4 regions of the Pseudomonas sp. SYWMCR5 genome follow, and region 1 is predicted to be linked to each of the others. Evidence: predicted binding sites of a transcription regulator. Region 1 holds the regulator's gene; each other region holds the start of a gene.
What was found. The regulator FliA, encoded in region 1, starts transcription of late flagellar genes. The targets are predictions, from matches to a motif close to CTAAAGTTTNNNNNNNNNNNGCCGNTAA.

Region 1 (5,253 bases):
GGCAGCAGGTGCGGCCGCCACGGCAACGGCAGGCGCTTCAGCCGCAACGGCATCGCCACTGAACTTGCCCTTGCCATGCAGTTGGTCCAGCAGGGCCTCGAACTCGTTGTCGGTGATATGGTCGCCGACAGGTTCGGCCGCCGGTGCAGTGGCAGTGCTGGCGGTGGCTTCGACGCTCGGCAGTGCATCGGCGGCAAAAGCGCCCTTGCCATGCAACTGGTCGAGCAGCGCCTCGAACTCTTCGTCGGTGATCTCGTCACCGGCCGGCGCCGCGACTGCAGCCTCCGGCTCGCTCGCCGCGACTTCCGGCGAGAACTGACCCTTGCCATGCAACTGGTCGAGCAGCGATTCGAACTCGGCGTCGGTGATCTCGTCAGCGCTGCCGGAAACGGCTTCGCCCTGCGACTGCTCGGCCGCCTCGGCCTGGGCCTTGACCGCGTCGAGGGAATCGAGCAGTTGTTCGAATTCGGTATCGGTGATGTCCGCCTCGGCAGCCGGTGCCTCGACGACGGCCGCGGCCACGGCAACCGGTGCCACGGCATCGGCGCTGGCCGGTTCGGCCAGGCGCGACAGCGCGGCGAGCAGCTCTGGCGTGGCCGGGGTGATGTCGCTGCGCTCGCGAACCTGGCCAAACATGCTGTTGACCGTATCCAGCGCTTCGAGCACCACATCCATCAGTTCGGCATCGACCCTGCGCTCTCCCTTGCGCAGGATGTCGAAGACGTTCTCGGCAATGTGGCAGCACTCCACCAACTCATTGAGCTGAAGGAAGCCGGCGCCCCCTTTTACAGTGTGAAAACCGCGAAAGATCGCATTGAGCAGGTCCGCATCGTCAGGTCGGCTTTCCAGCTCGACCAGTTGCTCGGACAGTTGCTCGAGGATTTCGCCGGCTTCTACCAGGAAATCCTGAAGGATTTCTTCATCGGCGCCGAAGCTCATTAAACGTGCTCCCTAAAAACCCAGGCTGGACAGCAGATCATCGACATCGTCCTGACCGGACACGACGTCTTCACGCTTATCGGCATGAATCTGCGGACCTTCACCCCGAGTTGGATGTTTTTCTTCATCTTTTTCAGCACGCAATTGATCGTGGTCATGTTCGATACCGGCAAAGCGGTCGACTTGACTGGCCATCAACACGAGCTTGAGCAGATTGCTTTCGACTTCGGTGACCAGTGCGGTCACCCGCTTGATCACCTGCCCGGTCAGGTCCTGATAGTCCTGAGCCAGGAGAATATCGTTGAGGTGGCCGGCCACCTTGCGGTTACCTTCGGCGCTGTGCGTCAGGAAACTGTCGACGCGCTTGACCAGCTCACGAAACTCCGGCGCCGCCACCTCGCGACGCATGAAGCGCTGCCAGTCGACGGACAAGGTCTGGGCCTCGCTCGCCAGGTCGTTGAGCACCGGCGTGCTCTGCTCGACCAGGTCCATGGTGCGATTGGCCGCGTTCTCGGTCAGCCGGACCACGTAGGACAGCCGTTCGGTGGCGTCGGTGATCTGCGACACTTCCTCGGCCTGCGGCATGCGCGGATCGATCTGGAAACTGACGATGGCGCTGTGCAGCTCGCGGGTGAGCTTGCCGACCTCCTGGTAAAGGCCACGGTCACGGGTCTGGTTGAGCTGGTGGATCAGCTGCACCGCCTCGCCGAACTGGCCGCGCTCCAGGCTTTGCACCAGCTGCTCGGCGTGCTTCTTCAGGGTCGACTCGAACTCCCCCAGAGAATCGTTTCTTGATTCCATAGCGCCCCCAGACATGGCTCAGCCGTTGACGCGTTCGAAGATCTTCTCGATCTTTTCTTTGAGTACCTGCGCGGTGAAAGGCTTGACCACGTAGCCGTTGACGCCGGCCTGGGCCGCTTCGATGATCTGGTCGCGCTTGGCCTCGGCGGTCACCATCAGCACCGGCATGCCCTTGAGACGGTCGTGGGCACGTACCTTGCGCAGCAGGTCGATACCGGACATGCCGGGCATGTTCCAGTCGGTCACCAGGAAGTCGTAATGACCGCTTTCGAGCATCGGCAGGGCCGTGGTGCCATCGTCGGCCTCGTCGGTGTTGGTGAAGCCCAGATCACGCAACAGGTTCTTGATGATCCGCCGCATCGTCGAGAAGTCGTCAACGATGAGGATTTTCATATCTTTGTTCAATTAGACCTCCAAGCAGTCTTAAACGCGCTCGTCTGGCAAGCGCGCGCTCAATCAATTCGGCACCACGGAAAACGACTGCATCGAACCCGGGTTCACCGTGCCCGCCATTCACCCAACCGACTGCGCAGACGCGCTGCGCACTGGCTGTGCAACTGGCTGACACGCGACTCGCTGACCCCCAGCACTTCCCCGATTTCCTTGAGGTTCAACTCTTCGTCGTAGTACAGCGCCAGGACCAGGCGCTCGCGCTCCGGCAGGTTGGCGATCGCGTCGGTCAGTGCGGCCTGGAAGCGTTCGTCTTCCAGATCCCGCCACGGCTCGATCTGGCCGCTGGCACCGTCCTCGTGCAGCCCTTCGTGTTCGCCGTCCTGCAGCAGGTCGTCGAAACTGAACAGGCGGCTGCCCAAGGTATCGTTCAGAATCCCGTAATAATCGTCGAGACTCAATTGGAGTTCGGCAGCAACCTCGTGATCTTTAGCGTCACGACCGGTTCTTGCTTCGACGGCGCGAATCGCGTCACTGACCATGCGCGTGTTGCGGTGCACCGAACGCGGCGCCCAATCGCCCTTGCGCACCTCGTCGAGCATGGCGCCACGGATGCGGATGCCGGCATAGGTCTCGAAGCTCGCGCCTTTGCTGGCGTCGTACTTGTTGGCCACTTCCAGCAGGCCGATCATGCCGGCCTGGATCAGGTCCTCGACCTGCACGTTGGCCGGCAGGCGCGCCAACAGGTGGTAGGCGATGCGCTTGACCAGCGGGGCATAGCGCTCGACCAGCTCGTACTGGGCGTCTTTGGACGCCTTGCTGTACATCTTGAATCCGCTCGCGTTCATAGCACCGGCCCCGCACTGGTAGGCTGCACCAGGCGCTCGACGAAGAACTCCAGGTGCCCACGCGGGTTGGCCGGCAGCGGCCAGCTGTCGACCTTCTGCGCAATGGCCTTGAAGGCCAGGGCGCACTTGGAGCGCGGGAAGGCCTCGTACACTGCGCGCTGCTTCTGCACCGCCTTGCGCACGCACTCGTCGTAGGGCACGGCGCCGACGTACTGCAGGGCCACGTCGAGGAAGCGGTCAGTGACCTTGGTCAGCTTGGCGAACAGGTTGCGCCCTTCCTGCGGGCTCTGCGCCATGTTGGCCAGGACGCGGAAGCGATTCATGCCGTAATCGCGGTTGAGCAACTTGATCAGGGCGTAGGCATCGGTGATCGAGGTAGGCTCGTCGCACACCACCAGCAGCACCTCCTGCGCGGCGCGGACAAAACTGACCACCGAGTCACCGATACCCGCAGCGGTGTCGATCACCAATACGTCGAGGTTGTCGCCGATCTCGCTGAACGCCTGGATCAGCCCGGCATGCTGGGCCGGCGCCAGGTGCACCATGCTCTGGGTGCCCGAAGCCGCCGGCACGATGCGTACGCCGCCCGGCCCCTGCAGCAGCACGTCGCGCAGCTCGCAGCGTCCTTCGATGACGTCGGCCAGGGTACGTTTGGGGGTCAGCCCCAGCAGCACGTCGACGTTGGCCAGACCCAGGTCGGCGTCCAGCAGCATGACCCGGCGGCCGAGTTCGGCCAGCGCCAGGGACAGGTTCACTGAAACGTTGGTCTTGCCGACGCCACCTTTGCCACCGGTGACGGCGATCACCTGTACGGGATGCATGCTACCCATGTCTGTTCTTTACCTTGTCTCGCGTGGGACCCGCCCACTTGAAGGGCCGCTGTCGACCCCCTGCGCCGTTCATCTTCAACCCGCGCGCTTATCGGGATTGTGGTAGAGATCAGCGAACATGTCGGCCATGGCCTCTTCGCTGGGCTCTTCCTGCAACTGCACGCTGACCGCACGGCTCACCAACTGGTGCTTGCGCGGCAACTGCAGGTCGTCCGGAATGCGCGGACCATCGGTGAGATAGGCCACGGGCAGTTCGTGACTGATGGCCAGGCTCAGCACTTCGCCGAGGCTGCCCGTTTCATCGAGCTTGGTCAGGATGCAACCGGCCAGGCCACAGCGCTTGTAGCTGTGATAGGCGGCGGTCAGCACCTGCTTCTGGCTGGTGGTGGCCAGTACCAGGTAGTTCTTGGCGGCGATGCCGCGGCTGGCGAGCGACTCGAGCTGCATGCGCAGGGCCGGATCGCTGGCCTGAAGGCCCGCGGTGTCGATCAGCACCACGCGCTTGCGCAGCAGTGGTTCCAGGGCCTGGGCCAGCGACTGGCCCGGATCGACATAGGTCACCGGCACATTGAGGATGCGCCCGAGGGTCTTGAGCTGCTCCTGGGCACCGATGCGATAGCTGTCCATGCTCACCAGCGCCAGGTGCTGCGAGCCGTACTTGAGCACGTAGCGTGCCGCAAGCTTGGCCAGGGTGGTGGTCTTGCCCATGCCGGCCGGGCCGACCATGGCGATGACCCCGCCCTCCTCGATCGGCTCGACCTCAGGCACCTCGATCAGGCGCGCCAGGTGCGCCAGGACCATGCGCCAGGCCTGGCGCGGGTCTTCGATTTCACCGGCCAGGTCGAGCAGTTCACGGGCGATCGGGCCAGACAGGCCCAGGCGCTGCAAGCGACGCCAGAGGTTGGCCTGCTGCGGCTTGCTGCCCTGCAACTGGCCCCAGGCAAGCGAGCCGAGCTGCACTTCGAGCAGCTCGCGCAGGCCCGAAAGCTCCGAACGCATGGCATCGAATACGCGCTTGTCCACCGCCGGAGCTGCCGGGGCCGGCGCAGGCACCGGCGCTTCCACATGCGGCTCGACCAGTGGCTCGGACGCGGTCAGCGACAGGCCGGCAAACAGTTGCCGGTTGCCGAGCTCGGCGTCACCACGCCCGTCCAGCTCGGCCTGGGCGGTGGCGATGCGCGAATGGGTCTTGCGCAGCTCGTCCTCGAGCTCGACATTCGGCACGCGTGGGGCCAGGGCGGACAGCTTGTAGTCCAGCGCGGCCGTCAGTTCGACACCGCCGGCGATACGCCGGTTGCCGATGATCGCGGCATCGGCGCCAAGCTCATCACGGACCAGTTTCATGGCCTGACGCATATCGGCGGCGAAAAAACGCTTAACTTGCATAACCCACTACCTCAGCCATTAGGGCCCACGGTGGCAACGATGGTGACTTGCTTGTTGTC
Region 2 (5,253 bases), on a different contig from region 1:
CTCGAGGGCGCTGAAGCTGTGGCCCTTGGCCTGGAAGATGCGACCGTGCTCGATCGGGCCGAGCTGGCTGACCGCGCCGTCGGCCGGGCACAGGATCGCGCCCGGGGTTTCATCCAGGGGGCGCGCGCCGGGCTTGAGGGCACGGGTGAAGAACGCGTTGAAGTGCTCGTAGGCGGTCAGGTCTTCGACCAGCGCCTCGGACATGTTCACCTGGTAGCGTTTGGCGAACCAGGCGGTGAAGGCATTCTTGAACCAGCGTGCGCGGCACTCGGCGACGCAGCCGGCCAGGCGCGACAGCAGGTGATGCGGCAGCAGGTGCTGGCTGATGATGAACAGACGGGATTTCATGCAGGTTCCTTAAACTTCTACAGGCGTGTCCGGGTGATTGCCCCACTCGCTCCACGAGCCGGCGTAGGCCTTGACCCGTGGATAGCCGAGTGACTTGGCCACCAGGTAGGTGAATCCGGAGCGACGGTGGGTCTGGCAGTGGGTGATCACTTCCTTGTCAGGGGTGATGCCCAACTGCTGCAGTACTTCGGCGATGTCCTTGCGAATGCGCAGGTGGTCGTTGAGGTCCATGCCGGCAGTCCACTCGAAGTTGACCGCGCCGGGGATATGACCGCCCTTGGCTGCCAGGACTTTCTCGCCATTGAATTCCTGCGGGCCGCGGGCGTCCCAGACCACCAGGTCGTCTGCGCCCAGGCGGCTTTGCAGGTATTCGCGAGTGGCGGTGGGTTCGGCGCGCAAGCGCAGGCGTACAGGCGTGCTGGCGGCTGGTGGCACTTCAGTGACGAGCTTGTCCGCGGGCCAGGCCTGGATGCCGCCGTTGAGGTAGTGGTAGCGCGTGTGGCCGATCACGTCGAGCAGCCAGATGAAGCGCCCGGCCCAGCCGCCGCCTTCGTCGTCGTATACCACGTACACCGCGTCGTCCCGATGGCCAAGCTCGCTGAACAGCTTTTCCAGGTCGGCCTGGGTCGGCAGCAGGCCGGGGGCCGGGGGGTGGCCCAGTTGGGTGCGCTTGCCCTCGACGAACCGCGCGCCGGGAATATGGCCGCTGACATAGCGGTTGGCGCTGCTCAGGTCGACCAGGATCAGCTCAGGCGAATCCAGGCGTGGCAGCAGGTCGGCGGCTTCGATCACCAGGGGCAAGCCGGAAAAATCAGTCATCCACGGTCTCCGGGGAGCAAGGGAGGTGCGATTGTAGCGCAAGGCTCAGGCATTGCGGTTGGCGAAGCTGGCCAGCGCGCGCTCGATACACTGTGCGGTTTTCCCGAAGGCCTGCACGCTCACGTCGGCAAGCGGCTTGCCACCCTGGTCGGCGATCGCCAGCATCAGCACCTGGTCGTTCACGGCCAGCGAGCGCAACAGCAGGTGTTCGCTGGGGAACAGCGCACGCAGCGGTGCGGGCAGCAGGGCGGAAAACTGGGCATGGTTGTCGGGTGTCAGGCGCAGTTGCGCGGCTTTGCTCAGCAGTTTTTGCAGCAGCTTGCTCTGGCCCAGTGCCAACGTCAGCCCTGAGGCTTCGCGCGGCAAGCCGGCGCTTTGCTGGACGCGCAGGCAGTCGTTGGGTTTGTCGAGCAACAACAACAGCACCCGCTGCATGCCGCAAGCCAGCAGCGCCTCGCGTGCCTGGGTGGCCAGGTGCACGGTGTTGGTGAAGGGGCTGGGCTGTGCAAGAAGGTCGCCGCACAGCGTGCGCCAGCGCGCCAGGTCTTGGGCGGGTGGCGGTGGCGGGGTGAGCATGTCCGGGTGCGGACGGCGCTGCTGCCAGGGCCAGATCAGCGCCTCGGCCGGGTGGAACAGCGCATGCCGGGCGTGGTGACGGGCGCTGGCCGCCGCTTGCTGGTGCACTTGCTGCTGCACATCGTCCAGCGTGGTTTGCAGGTACATGGCTGTGAGCAGTTGCCAGCGCAGCAGGTGCGGGTTGTCCCAGCCGACCTGGGCCGACAGCGCGAGGCCGTTGGCCAACAGCACTGTGTTGGCCGGTTGGTTGAACCAGCGGCGCAGCCCGGGCTCTTCGTCCAGTCGATGCTGCTTGCTCAGATCGTCGGGCTCGCGGGCGATGTTCAACACCTGGGCCAGTTGCTCGCGTTCTTCGAGCAGCAGGCGATAACCCTGGGTGACCCATTCCGGCAGGCGCCAGTGTGTGGCGACGGCGCGGCACAACTCCATGATGCGCACACCAAACAGTGCATGTTCCACCTCTGAAGCTTCTTCGCCCTTGTGAATGACCCGCAGTTCCCAGGTGTCGAGCAGCTTGGGGTAGGCCAGGGCCAGCGCCCACAGTGGCGAGAGGAACAGCAGGCTGCCCCAGTGGATTTCCTGCCACAGGCGTGCCAGGCGGCTGGCGAACAGGCCGTTGGCCTGCTGGGTGGCGTGCTGGCTGATCAGCAGGAACTGGCGCAGTACTGGGGGGATGTCGTCGCCCGGTATCGATGGCAGGCGCCCCATCAGTTGCAGGGTGCGGCTCAGGCCCAGGCGATTCAGGGCGACTTCCAGGCTCTCGGCGGGCTCGGCCTGGCTGGCGTGGGTCGGGTGGTTGGCTTCGCGCATCACGCACAGCACCAGCGACGGGCTGTCCTGCATCAGTTCGGCGATGTCGCGCAGCGAGCGACGGTTGTCGTTGATGGCCGCCAGAACGCGGTCGTGACTCTCTTTGGGCACCGGCACGCGGATGCCGTCGAGCAGCCTTACCCAGGCATCTAGAGAGGAGGGGATCTGCGCTGGCACCTTGGTTTCGATTGGCATTTTGACATCAGTCCAAACTGGCTTTTCGCATTGAGTGGCTATAGTCTGGCGCAGTTCTGCCGATAAGGAGAAGAAGAGTTTCCAAGCTTCCGCCCCTGACCCTGACCACGACAGCAAGTGCTTTCAATCTATGGCTAAAATTATCGGCATCATCGTCGTATTCGCGAGTGTGCTCGGCGGATACGTGCTCTCCCACGGCAAGATCGCGGCGCTGATCCAGCCGTTCGAAGTGCTGATCATCGGCGGTGCGGCCTTTGGCGCGTTTCTCCAGGCCAACCCTGGCTACATGACCATGCACGTCATGAAGAAGTCGCTGAAGATGTTCGGCAGCCGCTTCACCCATACGTTCTACCTGGAAGTGCTGGGCCTGATCTACGAGATTCTCAACAAGAGTCGCCGCGAGGGCATGATGGCCATCGAGGGTGACATCGAGGATCCCGCGGCCAGCCCGATCTTCGCCAAGTACCCTGCGGTCATGGGCGATGCGCGGATGACCGCGTTCGTCTGCGACTACCTGCGCATCATGTCGACCGGCAACATGGCGCCCCATGAGCTCGAAGGCCTGTTCGACATGGAGCTGCTGAGCATGAAGGAAGACCTCGAGCACCCGTCCCATGCAGTGACCAGTGTCGCCGACGCCATGCCCGGCTTCGGTATCGTCGCTGCGGTACTGGGTATCGTGGTGACCATGGCCTCGCTGGGCGATGGCGACCAGAAGTCCATCGGCCTGCACGTCGGTGCAGCGCTGGTCGGTACCTTCTTCGGTATTCTCGCCGCCTACGGCTTCTTCGGCCCGCTGGCCAACTGCCTGCGCCACGATGCCAAGGAAGAACTGAACGTCTACGAGGCGATCAAGGCTTCGCTGGTGGCCTCGGCGTCCGGCATGCCGCCGTCGCTGGCTGTCGAGTTCGGGCGCAAGGTGCTGTACCCGGCGCACCGACCGAGCTTTGCCGAACTGGAACAAGCGGTTCGCGGTCGCTAAGTCATGGAGAACAATCAGCCCATCATCGTCAAGCGCGTCAAGCGCTACGGCGACGGCCACCATGGCGGTTCCTGGAAGATCGCCTTCGCCGACTTCGCCACGGCGATGATGGCGTTCTTCCTAGTGCTGTGGTTGCTGTCCACGGCCACTCCGGAGCAGAAGATCGCCATCGCCGGCTACTTCAAGGACCCGATCGGCTTCTCCGAAAGCGGTACGCCCTACGTCATCGACCTGGGCGGCTCGCCGCAGCTGGCACCGGAAAAGACCATCAACCCGGAAGAGAAGTCCGAGCCGACGCCTGACACCAGCGTGCAGATGGACAAAGACCGGATCGAGACCATGGCCGAGCAGGTCGAGCAGGAGCGTCTGCAACTGCTGCTGCAGGAGCTGCAGAACAAGGTCGAGGAAAATCCGCAACTGCAGAAGTTCAAGGACCAGATCCTGTTCGAGATCACCCAGGACGGCCTGCGCATCCAGATCATGGACGCCGAGAACCGACCGATGTTCGACCTCGGCAGTGCGCGCCTGAAGCCCTACTTCGAAGACATCCTGCTGGCGATGGCCGACACCATCAAGGCTGTGCCGAACAAGATCAGCGTCAGCGGCCATACCGATGCCAAGCCTTATGCCGGCACCGGTGATTTCGGCAACTGGGAGCTGTCGGCCAACCGTGCCAACGCCGCGCGACGTGCGCTGGTGGCAGGTGGTTACCCGGATGGGCAGGTCGCAAGGGTGGTGGGTTACGCCTCCTCGTCGCTGTTCGACCGCGAGAACCCGTTCAATCCGGTCAACCGCCGGATCGACATCATCGTGCTGACCAAGAAAGCCCAGCGGGATATCGAGGGCGAGCAGGGCGCACCTGAAGCACCGGCCAATCCGACCCCGCCTGCCGATGCGGCGCCAGGAGCACCTGGTGCCTCCGCCGCGCCGGCCGATGGCGCGGCGCCGATGCAGCCGCGTGAATTGCGCCAGAAGCTGAACATCTTCGAGGATGGCGTGCTGAAGATGGACGAGCCCAAGGAAAACTGAGCACGTAATCGGCAAGAGCGGCGCAATGCCGCTCCTGCATCTTCAGTAGGTGTCTTGCGTCAGGCTAGCCACGATCGAGCGGTAGCTGTGCATCCGCTGCGCCGAGATACGCCCTTCCTCCAGCCCTTTGAGCAGCGCACACCCCGGCTCGCGGTCGTGCTTGCAGTCGCGGAAGCGGCAGTTGCCGAGCAGTTCGCGGAATTCGATGAAGCCTGCTTCCACATCGTCCCGGCTGACATGCGCCAAACCAAACTCGCGGATACCGGGTGAGTCGATCAGGTCGCCCCCGTTGGGGAAGTGGTAGAGCCGTGCGGTGGTGGTGGTGTGGGTGCCCTGGCCCGACCACTCCGACAGATCGCCAACCCGCGTCTGTGCCTGCGGCAGCAGGCTGTTGACCAGCGACGACTTGCCCACGCCCGATTGCCCGACGAACACGCTGATGTGCTCGTCCAGTGTCTGCTGCAGGCGTTGCATGCCATCGCCGTGGTGTGCAG
Region 3 (5,253 bases), on a different contig from region 1:
ATCGACGATCAGCTCGAAGCCGAAACCTTCGGCACGGGTTCGCAAGACCGAGAGCGTCTGGGGGTGGCAGTGCTCGTCGGCGAAAAACGCATTGCTCTTGCTGCGTGCAACCCGCTTGGCCAGGGCCATGGCCTCGGCGGCGGCCGTCGCCTCATCGAGCAGCGAGGCGTTGGCCAGCGGCAGGCCACTGAGGTCGATGATCATCTGCTGGAAGTTGAGCAGCGCCTCGAGGCGGCCCTGGGCGATCTCGGGCTGATAGGGTGTATAGGCCGTGTACCAACCAGGGTTTTCCAGCACGTTGCGCAGGATGACGGTTGGCGTGACGGTGCCGTGATAGCCCATGCCGATCAGGCTGGTCCACACCTGGTTCTGCCCGGCGTATCCGGCCAGCCTGGCCAGGGCCGCCTGCTCGTCGAGGGCGGGGGGCAGGTCAAGCGGGCGACCAAAGCGGATACCTGGCGGGACAGTCTGCTCGATCAGGGCATCGCGACTGGCAACGCCCAGGGCCGCGAGCATGGCGCTCTGCTCGCTGGCATCGGGGCCCAGATGGCGCTGCAGAAAAGGGTTGGGCACTTGCAGTTGCTGCAGGGATGGCGACTGGGACATGGCGATCTTCTCTTCCTGGACCAGTTCTCGTGGAGACTTACAAGTCTAGGAAGGGATCGACGATGTTGCGGAAAAACTTGCATCCAGGGCCGCATCGCAGCCCTGGTCCGATCAGGTCAACCGCCGACCCGGAAGCGATCCACTTCCTGGCGCAACTGCCCGGCCAGGCCCTCGAGCTCCTTGGCCGTGGCCGCCAGTTCATTGGCCACGTCGTGCTGCTCGCTGTTGGCCTGGGCGATGCTCTGCAGGTTACGGCTGAGCAGGTTCGCGGTGCTGCTCTGCTCCTGGGTCGCAGTGCTGATGGCCGTGAACTGCTCGCCCGCCGCGCGGCTCTGCTCGTCGATGCGCGCCAGTGCCTCAGCGACCTTGTCGTTGCGTTCCAGGCCTTCCTGCATCAGGCGATTGCCCTGCTCCAGGGTGCTGATGGCATGCCCGGTCTGCTGCTGGATACTGGCGATCATCCCGGAAATCTCGTCGGTGGCCTGACGCGTGCGCGCCGCCAGGCCACGCACTTCGTCGGCGACCACGGCGAAACCACGGCCCTGCTCGCCAGCGCGGGCCGCCTCGATGGCGGCGTTGAGCGCCAGCAAGTTGGTCTGCTCGGCAATCGCGGTGATGACCCCGACGATGCCGCCGATTTCCTGCGACCGTGCGCCCAGGCTGTCCATCACCGTGGCGGTGCCGCCCAGCGCCTCGGCGATCTGCTTGAGCGAGACGGACGCCTGGTCCATGGCGCTGCGGCCGATGCGCGTCTGCTGGGCGTTGTCCTGGGCCATGCGCTCGGTGCCGGCCATGTTCTCGGCGATGTTCATCGACGTGGCGCTGAACTCCTCGACGGCGCCAGCCATGCTGGTGATCTCGCCTGACTGCTGCTCCATGCCCTCGCAGGCACCAGACGAAAGCCCGGCCAGGGAGCGCGAGCGCGCGCTGACCTGCTCGGAAGCACTGCGAATGTGCTCGACCATGGTCGCCAGGGCATTCCCCATCTGGTTGAAGCTGCGCGCCAGTTGGCCAATCTCGTCTTCGCTGGTCACCGCCAGGCGCGCACTGAGATCACCCGCGCCCAGGGCTTCGGCCTGGCGCACCAGGTCGTCCAGCGGGCGCAGCTTGCGCCGCAGCAGCCAGAGCGTGGCGAGCACGGCCAGGACCATCGCCAGCAGGCTGCCGATCGCCAGGCGCAGGCCGACACTCCAGGTCACCTCGCGGATTTCCGCCTCGGGCATGCTCGCCACAACAGTCCACGGCCCCTCGGCAAAGGGTTCGACCACGCTGAACAGTTGCTGCTGGCCGTTGGTCCAGAAGCGGCCCTTGTCGCCCAGGCCGGCCACTGCGGCAACCGCAGCCTGCGGATCGGCCACGCCCGCAGGCGGCACCAGCCACTGCCCCTGGTTGTCGAGCAGCGCCAGCGAGCCGGTCTGGCCGATGCGGAAGCGCTTGAGATTGGCGAACTGCGCATTCTGCGCATCGGTGTAGTCGAAGCCGACGAACAGCACGGCGATCACCCGGCCGCTGGCATCGCTCACCGGCACGTAGCGGGTCATGTAGTTGCGGTCGAACAGCAGCGCACGCCCTACATACATCTGCCCGGCGAGCAGCTTGGCGTAGGCTGGGTGCTGGCGATCCAGCTGCGTGCCGATGGCGCGGCTGCCGTCCTGCTTCTTGAGGTTGGTGGTGATGCGCACGAAGTCATCGCCGCTGCGCACGAACAGCGTCGCGATGCCGGCAGTCATCTGCTGGAATTCATCGACGACCCTGAAGTCGTTGTTCATCAGCTGGTCGCCCAGGTACAGGGCGGGCGTGGCCTGGCCGGCTACCTGCACGGTCTCGTCGGCATGCAACGACAGACCCGAGGCAAAGCGGCGCTCGAACAGGCCACTCAGGCGCTGGGTGTTGTCCTTGAGCGAGCCGTGGAAGGTGTCGAGCTGGTCGGCCAGCAGCCGCGCTTCACTGGCCAGGTGTTGCTGGCGGGTGGCGAGGTTGGCGTCGTCCAGCGAGCGCAGGGCGAACAGGGTACTGCCGGTGATCACCAGCGCCAGCACGATGGCGAGGGCGATGCCGAGTTGCGAGGCAATCCGGGCACGGGGTCGAGACATTGCGAAGCTCCTGGCAAGAGGCCGGGATCGTCCTGATCACGCTGACCACCCGCTTCATATTGAACGGGAAATCGCGTCCTCTTCCGGGACGCTGGTGCTAATAGATCGGCGTCGCGGGGGAATACTTGAGTGTCGGACCGGGAAATGCGCAAACGTTTTCCATGCGGTGTGACCGTGGAATCGCGGCGCCTGCTTCGCGGGCAAGCCCGCTCCTACAAACTCACGAATACCCTACTCACTGAGGCGCTGTGGCCTTCCAGCCACCACCCAGCGCCAGGAACACGCCGATCTGTCCCATCGCCACCTGGGTATTGGCTGCCGCCAGTTGCGCACGCACGTCGGTGTAGGCGCGGGTCGCCTGCAGGTCGGCGAGGAACGACTCGCGCCCGGCCTCATAGCAGCGATGGGTCTGGTCGGCCGCTTCCTGCGCCGAACGCTCGGCGTCGGCCAAGGCATCGCGACGGTCCAGCAGGGCGCTGTACTGCGCCAGGCGGGTCTGGGTTTCGCGGATGGCGTTGAGCACCACGCCATCGAAATGCGCCAGCGCGGCCTGGGTCGAGGCTTCGGCTTCGCGGATCCGGGCGCGGGTGCCGTTGGTGGGGATGGCCCAGCTGATCTGCGGGCCGAAGCCCCAGCGGTTGGTCGAAGGCTCGCCGAGGTTATCAAGAATGCCGATGGTGCCGACCTGGGCGCCAATGCTGATGTTCGGATACAGGGCGCCGGTGGCCACGCCAATGGTCGCGGTGGCAGCCGCCAGTTGGCGCTCGGCCTGACGCACGTCGGGACGGCGCTTGAGCAGCGCCGCGCCATCGCCCACCGGAATCAGTTGGGCCAGATGCGGCAGCTCGGCGCACTCGGCGGTGCCAGGCGGCAACTGGTCGACCGGTTTGGCCAGCAATGCGGCGAGGGTATAGAGCCCAGCCTCGCGCTCGGCCTTGAAGCGCGGCAGCTCGGCGCGCAACGACTTGAACTGGGTCTGCGAGCGAGTGACGAGGGTCTCGTCGCCACGGCCGGCATCGCGCAGGCGCTGGTTCAACTGCACGCTCTGCTGCTGCAGGTCGAGCGATTCGCGGGCGATGTGGTACTCCTCATTGGCCGAGCACACCTGGGTGTAGGCCTTGACCACATCGGCCACCAGGGTGATGCGCGCGGTGTCGGCGGCTGCCTGCACCGCGTCGGCATTGGCCTTGGCAGCTTCGGTGCCGCGCTTGAAGGTGCCCCACAGGTCAAACTGGTACGAGGCGCTGAGAATCGCCTCGCCGATGTTGGCCACCGGGACTTTCTCCGGCAGCAGGAACGCTTCGCCGGACTCCTGCAGACGCTGGGCACCGGCCTTAGCGCCGCCGCTGAAGCCCCCCTGCGACTCGGCGACCTCGACCTGCGCGCGGGCCTTGGCGATGTTCGCCGCCGCCACGCGCAACTCGGTGTTGGCGCTCAACGCCTGGCGCACCAGCGCATTGAGGCGCGGGTCCTGGTACAACTGCCACCAATCATCCGGCACCGGTGCCGACACCACGCTCGCGGCATCCTGGCGCAACGGGCCGTTCAGGTCGCTGCGCTGCACCGCGGCATCCTCGGGCACCTGGTAGTCGGGGCCGACCATGGCGCAGGCCCCCAGCGACAGCGCCAGCCCTGCCAGCATCAGGCGCTTCATGGCCGCGGGCCCTCGATGATCGACACTGTCGCGGTACGCCCGGCGATCATGCGGAAGTCTGCCGGCACCTCATCGAAGGCGATGCGCACCGGGATCCGCTGGGCCAGGCGCACCCAGCTGAACGCCGGGTTGACGTTGGGCAACAGGTTGGCGCCACTGACGCGGTCACGGTCCTCGATCCCTGCCGACAGGCTTTCGACATGGCCGCGCAGGCGCGTGTCATCGCCCATCACGCGGATGTCCACGGCATCGCCGACATGGATGCCACTGAGCTTGGTTTCCTCGAAATAGCCATCGACATGGTACGAGGCACTGTCGACCACCGACAGCACTGGCCGGCCCGCCGTGACGAACTCATGGGCACGCGGGGCGCGGTCGTTGAGGTAGCCATCCACCGGGCTGCGCACCACCGAACGGTCGAGGTTGAGCTGGGCGGTATCGACCGCCACCTGCGCCTCGCTCACCGCCGAGCGGGCACGGGCCTCGCGCGACTGGCTCTCTTCAAGCTGCTCGGCCGCCACCAGGTTGCCCAGCTTGCGATTGCGCCGGGTTTCGCGGGCGGCCTGGGCCAGGGTTTCCTCGCGCTCGGCCAGGGTCGCCCGGGCCTGGCGCAAGGCCAGGCCGAAGCGGTCCTGGTCGATGGTGAACAGCACGTCACCACGCTTGACCACCTGGTTGTCGCGCACCTCGACCTTCTGGATCAGCCCGGACACATCCGGGGCGATCTGAATCACGTCGGCGCGGATATGGCCGTCGCGGGTCCAGGGGGCGAACATGTAGTACACGACCATCTGCCAGACCAGCACGGCCGCGAAGGTCACCACCAGCAATGTCAGGACCACACGGCCCAAGGTCAACAACGGTTTTTTCATGGCAGCATCAGGCTTCGGCAAAAGTGAT
Region 4 (5,253 bases), on a different contig from region 1:
AGCAACCACCTTGCCCTTGTCGATCACCGCAATGCGATCGGCATGCTGCACGGTCGCCAACCTGTGGGCGATCACCAAGGTGGTACGCCCGGCCATCAACTGCGGCAAGGCCTGCTGGATCAGGTGCTCGCTCTGCGCGTCGAGCGCGCTGGTGGCCTCATCGAGCAACAGCACCGGTGCATCCACCAGCAGCGCCCGGGCAATCGCCAGGCGCTGGCGCTGCCCACCCGACAGACCGATGCCACCCTCGCCCAGCAGCGTCTGGTAGCCCTGGGGCAATTGCTGGATGAATTCGTGAGCATGGGCACTGCGCGCCGCGGCCTCGACCTGGGCGGCACTCGCCTGCGGCCTTCCGTAGCGGATATTCGCCTCGACCGTGCCGCGAAACAGCGCAGGATTCTGCGCCACAAGGGCGAACTGGCGACGCAGGTCGTCGGGGTCGAGCGCTGCTATCGGCTGTCCGTCGAGCAGAATACTGCCCGTCTGCGGGTCGTGAAAACGCAGTAGCAGGTCGAACAGCGTCGACTTGCCCGCCCCAGACGGCCCCACCAACGCCACTGTCTGCCCAGGTGCGATGACCAGGCTAAGGCCATCGATGGCCGCCACCGACGGACGTGATGGATAGGCGAAGTGCACATCGCGCAACTCGATCTGCCCGTTGGCCCGCGCGCCCGGCAGTGTCGAAGGCTGCGACGGCGGTACGATCGCGCTGCTTGCCGCGAGCAATTCGGCAATACGCTCGGCGGCCCCGGCAGCCCGCTGCAACTCGCCAATCACTTCGCTCAAGGTGCCCACGGCACTGCCGACGATCAGGCTGTAGAACACGAACGCGGCCAGCTCGCCCCCGGAGATGCGCCCGGCAATCACATCCATGCCGCCCACCCAGAGCATCACTGCCACGGCGCCCAGGACCAGAACGATCACCACGGTGATCAACCAGGCCCGCTGGGCAATGCGCTGGCGCGCCACATCGAAAGCCGCCTCGACGGTGTCGGTGAACAACTGGCGATCGTGAGCCTGATGGTTGTAGGCCTGCACCGTCTTGATCTGCCCCAGTGTTTCGGCGACGTAGCTGCCGACGTCAGCGACCCTGTCCTGGCTCTGGCGTGACAGGCTGCGCACCCGCCGGCCGAACAGCAGGATCGGCGACAGCACCAGCGGCAAGGCCAGCACCACGATACTGGTCAACTTGGGATTGGTGACGAACAGCAACACCACCCCGCCCAGCACCATCAGCGCATTACGCAGGAACATCGACAGCGACGAGCCGATCACCGATTGCAGCAACGTCGTGTCGGCGGTCAGGCGCGACTGGATCTCCGAGCTGCGGTTATCCTCGAAAAACCCCGGATGCAGCCCGATCAAGTGATCGAACACGGCACGGCGAATGTCGGCGACGCAGCGCTCGCCAATCCACGACACCAGGTAGAAGCGGCTGAAGGTTCCAACCGCCAGGGCCAGCACCAGCACCATGAACAGCGCAATCGTCTGGTTGAGCTGGTGCGCAGAACCGGTCATGAACCCCTGGTCCACCAGCAGGCGAATGCCCTGGCCCATGGACAGGGTGATGGCTGCCGTGACGATCAGTGCAAGCAAGGCAAGCATGGCCTGCCGGCGGTAGGGACGCACGAATTGCCAGGCCAGGCCCCAGGCGCGGCGCTGGCGGGAGGAAAGCGGATCGGACATGGCACGGACCGGTGAGCGGGAAACCTGCAGACTACCATTCATCTGCCTGGGTGGAACGCCTGCAGCTGCCGAGGGGTCGCAGTTCGGTAGGGCCAGTGGCTATAGCTTATCGGTCTAACCTGTCACTGGAGCTTTACCGCACTTTCTGTTGCACTGTGCCTGTCGTGATGCCGAAGGAGCTGTCACAGGTCAGTCACGGCGAGTGGTTACCCTGAGCTTGCAACCTGATGAGGAGACAGGAAATGAGCTTGCAACATAGCAGCGACACCGTAAAAAGCGCCCAGCCCCCGAAGCCCCAGGTGTGTGGCTCGATCATCGATGCCCAGGGCCGTGAGGTCCCGATCACCGAGCAGATGATCCAGAAGGCCTGCAAGGAGCTCGAGGACAGCCGGGTGGAGAAAGTCCGCAAGGCTTGAAAGCCAATGAATCCCTTACAACCCGGCGCTTGCGCCGGGTTTTTCGTTTCTGCGCCCTGGGCCGCCTCGCAGAACCAGAACAATCATTTATTTTTTTGTACACGAAATATGCACTAAAGATTTTCCCGTGACGCGCCGAAACAGGATAAATAGCAGATAGCCACTACGCATGCGAAATGGCCCTCCTGCTTTTCACTCCCACGAATGGTTCGTCCCGATGAAGATAAAAAACAAGCTGGTGCTTGCGTTCGTATTGGTGGCTTTCATCCCGGTAGCCCTGGTCGGCGTGATTTCTGTGGTTAACATCCGCGCCGAGGCGGTGGATCAGTTCCTCGACGGCAGCACCCGTGAAATTCGCCAGATCGACGGCAACATGCGTCAGTTCTTCGATGGCACGCTACAAAACGTAGAACAAATGGCGACAGATCCTGTATACACATCAGTGAGTACACTCAAGGATTACACCTCCGCCGACGCGGCCAGCCACCCCCTGCCTGCAGCCACCCAGCAGGTCATCGACGCCTTTGCCCGCTATGGCGCTACCCATCCGGCGGCAGCCATCATCTCCATCGGCCTTGAGGACGGCACCTACGCCAAGTGGCCGGATGACCCGAAATTGGCCAGCTACGATCCACGCGCGCGCCCTTGGTACAAGGCCGCCATGGCTACTCCGGGCAAGACCGTGCGCACCGCCGCCTACTACTACGACAAGGACGACGTCGCCCTGGTCGGCACCGCGCGCACGCTCAACGATGCCAGCGGCAAGCCCAAGGGCGTGTTTGTGGTCAGCGTGTCGCTGAAGAACCTCACCGAACTGGTCAAGAGCATCAAGCTGGGCAAGAGCGGATATGTGATGCTGATCGAGAACGGCACCGTGCTGGTTGATCCACGCGATGCCAGCCATGGCTTCAAGCAACTGAAGGACCTTGGCGAGCCGTATGCACAACTGGCAGCCACCGAACAAGGATCCACCGAGGTGGTGATCGAGGGGGTGCGCTACATGGCCAATGTCTGGACCTCGCCTGACCTGGGCTGGCGCTTCGTCGGCCTGATCGAGTACAGCGAAGTGATGGGCGCCGCCACCCACATGACCTACCTCACCGCCATCATCGTACTGGTGCTGGCACTGGTCTTCGCCCTGGTTGCAGCCGCGTTCTCGCGGGTCATCGTCAAGCCCATCGGCCAAGTCAGCGCCGGCTTGCAGCAGATCGCCCAGGGCGAAGGCGACCTGCGCCAGGACCTGGTGATCCAGGGCAAGGATGAAACCGCCGAGCTGGCCGGCTGGTTCAACAAGTTCCTCGCGGCGATCCGCCAACTCATCCAGCGCATCGGTGCCGCTTCGGGCAACCTGCACGAAGCATCGCGGGCCAACAGCGAACTGGCCGGCAACATGAACGAAGCCGCAGGGCGCCAGCGTGAAGCCGTGGAACTGGTGTCCACTGCCTTCAACGAGATGGTCGCCACCGCCAACGAAGTCGCACGCTCCTGCAGCAGCGCGGCCGACGCCGCAGAAAACGGCCATCACCGCGTCGCCGAGGGCAAGCAGCAGATCGAGCTGACCACCGACAACGTCAATCGCCTGGGTAGCCGCCTGAGCGAATCGTCGCAGGCGATGGTCGAGCTCGAGGAAGGCAGCCGCAACATCAACCAGATCCTCGGCACCATCCGCGCCATCGCCGAGCAGACCAACCTGCTGGCACTGAACGCAGCGATCGAGGCCGCCCGCGCGGGCGATCAAGGCCGCGGTTTCGCCGTGGTCGCCGACGAAGTACGGGCCCTGGCCAAGCGTACCGCCGACTCCACCGGCGAGATCGACCAACTGCTCAACACCCTGGGCAACAAGACCCAGGAAGTGTCGCAGAAGATGGAAAGCTGCCTGGACTTGTCGCGGGCCAGCGTGTCGTCGATCGCACGCGCGCGGGACAGCTTCGAGGGTATCCAGCTGTCGGTGAACGAGATCCGCGATCAGAACCTGCAGATCTCGGCAGCTGCCGAAGAGCAGCACAGCGTGGCCGAAGAGATCAACCGGCACATCCAGCAGATCTACGACGAGGCAAGGCTGGTGGAAGGCCTGGCCAGCTCGGCGCAGTCGGACTCGGGCAGACTGTCGCAGCTATCGGAAGAGTTGAACGGGCTGGTCGGACGCTTCAAGTCCTGACCCTCCTTGTGGGGCGTCGGTTCGGCGCCCCGACTTGCCCCGCTCCTGCACACTCAGCAACCGACCGCTCGCTCCTCGGCACACAGGGGCGTGGTCTGGGCGTAGAAGACGCTGGTCAAGGCCCCGACCACGCCCATGATCAGACAGAACCCCACGCACACCCAGGGGCTCCACGGCATCAGGGCAATCAGCGCCAGGGGCGTTGTACTGGCCCACAGCGCATAGGCCAGGTTGTAAGTGAAGGAGATGCCTGACACGCGGATCTGTGCCGGGAACAGCCCGACCATCACCGAAGGCACCACCCCCACCACGCCACAGGACAACCCGGCCAGCGCATAGGCCGCCCAGGTCAAGCCCCACTGCCCCACCAGGCTGGCGTACAACACGCCGATCCCCAGCGGCAGCAACAGGCTGTAGATCATCACCGCACGCCAGGCACCGATGCGATCGACCAGAAGCCCCGCCAGTACACAGCCGATATTGAGAAAGACGATGCCTACGCTGCTGAGCGCAAAGGTATGCCCGGCATCGATCCCGAAACGCTGCTGCATGACCGTCGGGGTGATCACCACCAGCACCACCACCGCAGAGGTCAGCACGCACGTCAACAGCGCAGCCGGGATCAGCGAAGCGCGGTGGCCAGTGAGAACAGTGCGCAGCGGAAATGCCACGGGCGGCGTCTGGCGCTCACGCAGGGCAAGAAACACCGGCGTCTCGCTCAGCCAACGGCGCAGCCAGACACCGAACACGCCGAACACCCCACCCAGCAGGAAGGGATAACGCCAGGCGAAGTCGAGAACTTCCTGCGGGGTGTAGAGCCGCGCCAGCAAGGTGGCGACCAGCGCTCCAAGCAGGTAACCGAAGGTCAGCCCCGCCTGCAGGAAGCCCAGGGCGTAGCCGCGACGCCCCGGAGGCGCGTGCTCGGCAACGAAGGTCCAGGCGCTGGGGACCTCACCGCCGACCGCGGCGCCCTGCAGGATGCGCAGGGCCAGC

Region 2: motA (flagellar motor stator protein MotA) is a predicted target of FliA. The motif match lies at 2,787-2,814, and genes of this name have one in related genera.
Region 3: AC2CGW_RS19725 (methyl-accepting chemotaxis protein) is a predicted target of FliA. The motif match lies at 2,802-2,829, and genes of this name have one in related genera.
Region 4: AC2CGW_RS15355 (methyl-accepting chemotaxis protein) is a predicted target of FliA. The motif match lies at 2,217-2,244, and genes of this name have one in related genera.

The regions. Positions count from the first base shown of each region.
Region 1 is NZ_JBXUNH010000001.1:259,584-264,836, forward strand. It holds gene AC2CGW_RS01125 (chemotaxis protein CheA) at 1-939, opposite strand, end outside; gene AC2CGW_RS01130 (protein phosphatase CheZ) at 952-1,740, opposite strand; gene AC2CGW_RS01135 (chemotaxis response regulator CheY) at 1,759-2,133, opposite strand; gene fliA (RNA polymerase sigma factor FliA) at 2,238-2,978, opposite strand; gene fleN (flagellar synthesis regulator FleN) at 2,975-3,808, opposite strand; gene flhF (flagellar biosynthesis GTPase FlhF) at 3,884-5,194, opposite strand; gene flhA (flagellar biosynthesis protein FlhA) at 5,206-5,253, opposite strand, start outside.
Region 2 is NZ_JBXUNH010000006.1:204,982-210,234, forward strand. It holds gene asd (archaetidylserine decarboxylase) at 1-348, opposite strand, end outside; gene AC2CGW_RS17360 (rhodanese-like domain-containing protein) at 358-1,167, opposite strand; gene AC2CGW_RS17365 (HDOD domain-containing protein) at 1,213-2,748, opposite strand; gene motA (flagellar motor stator protein MotA) at 2,879-3,730, shown strand; gene motB (flagellar motor protein MotB) at 3,734-4,759, shown strand; gene rsgA (small ribosomal subunit biogenesis GTPase RsgA) at 4,802-5,253, opposite strand, start outside.
Region 3 is NZ_JBXUNH010000008.1:34,976-40,228, reverse strand. It holds gene gcvP (aminomethyl-transferring glycine dehydrogenase) at 1-606, opposite strand, end outside; gene AC2CGW_RS19725 (methyl-accepting chemotaxis protein) at 723-2,699, opposite strand; gene AC2CGW_RS19720 (efflux transporter outer membrane subunit) at 2,935-4,353, opposite strand; gene AC2CGW_RS19715 (efflux RND transporter periplasmic adaptor subunit) at 4,350-5,225, opposite strand; gene AC2CGW_RS19710 (DUF1656 domain-containing protein) at 5,222-5,253, opposite strand, start outside.
Region 4 is NZ_JBXUNH010000005.1:179,503-184,755, reverse strand. It holds gene AC2CGW_RS15365 (ABC transporter transmembrane domain-containing protein) at 1-1,686, opposite strand, end outside; gene AC2CGW_RS15360 (PA1571 family protein) at 1,929-2,102, shown strand; gene AC2CGW_RS15355 (methyl-accepting chemotaxis protein) at 2,320-4,260, shown strand; gene AC2CGW_RS15350 (MFS transporter) at 4,314-5,253, opposite strand, start outside.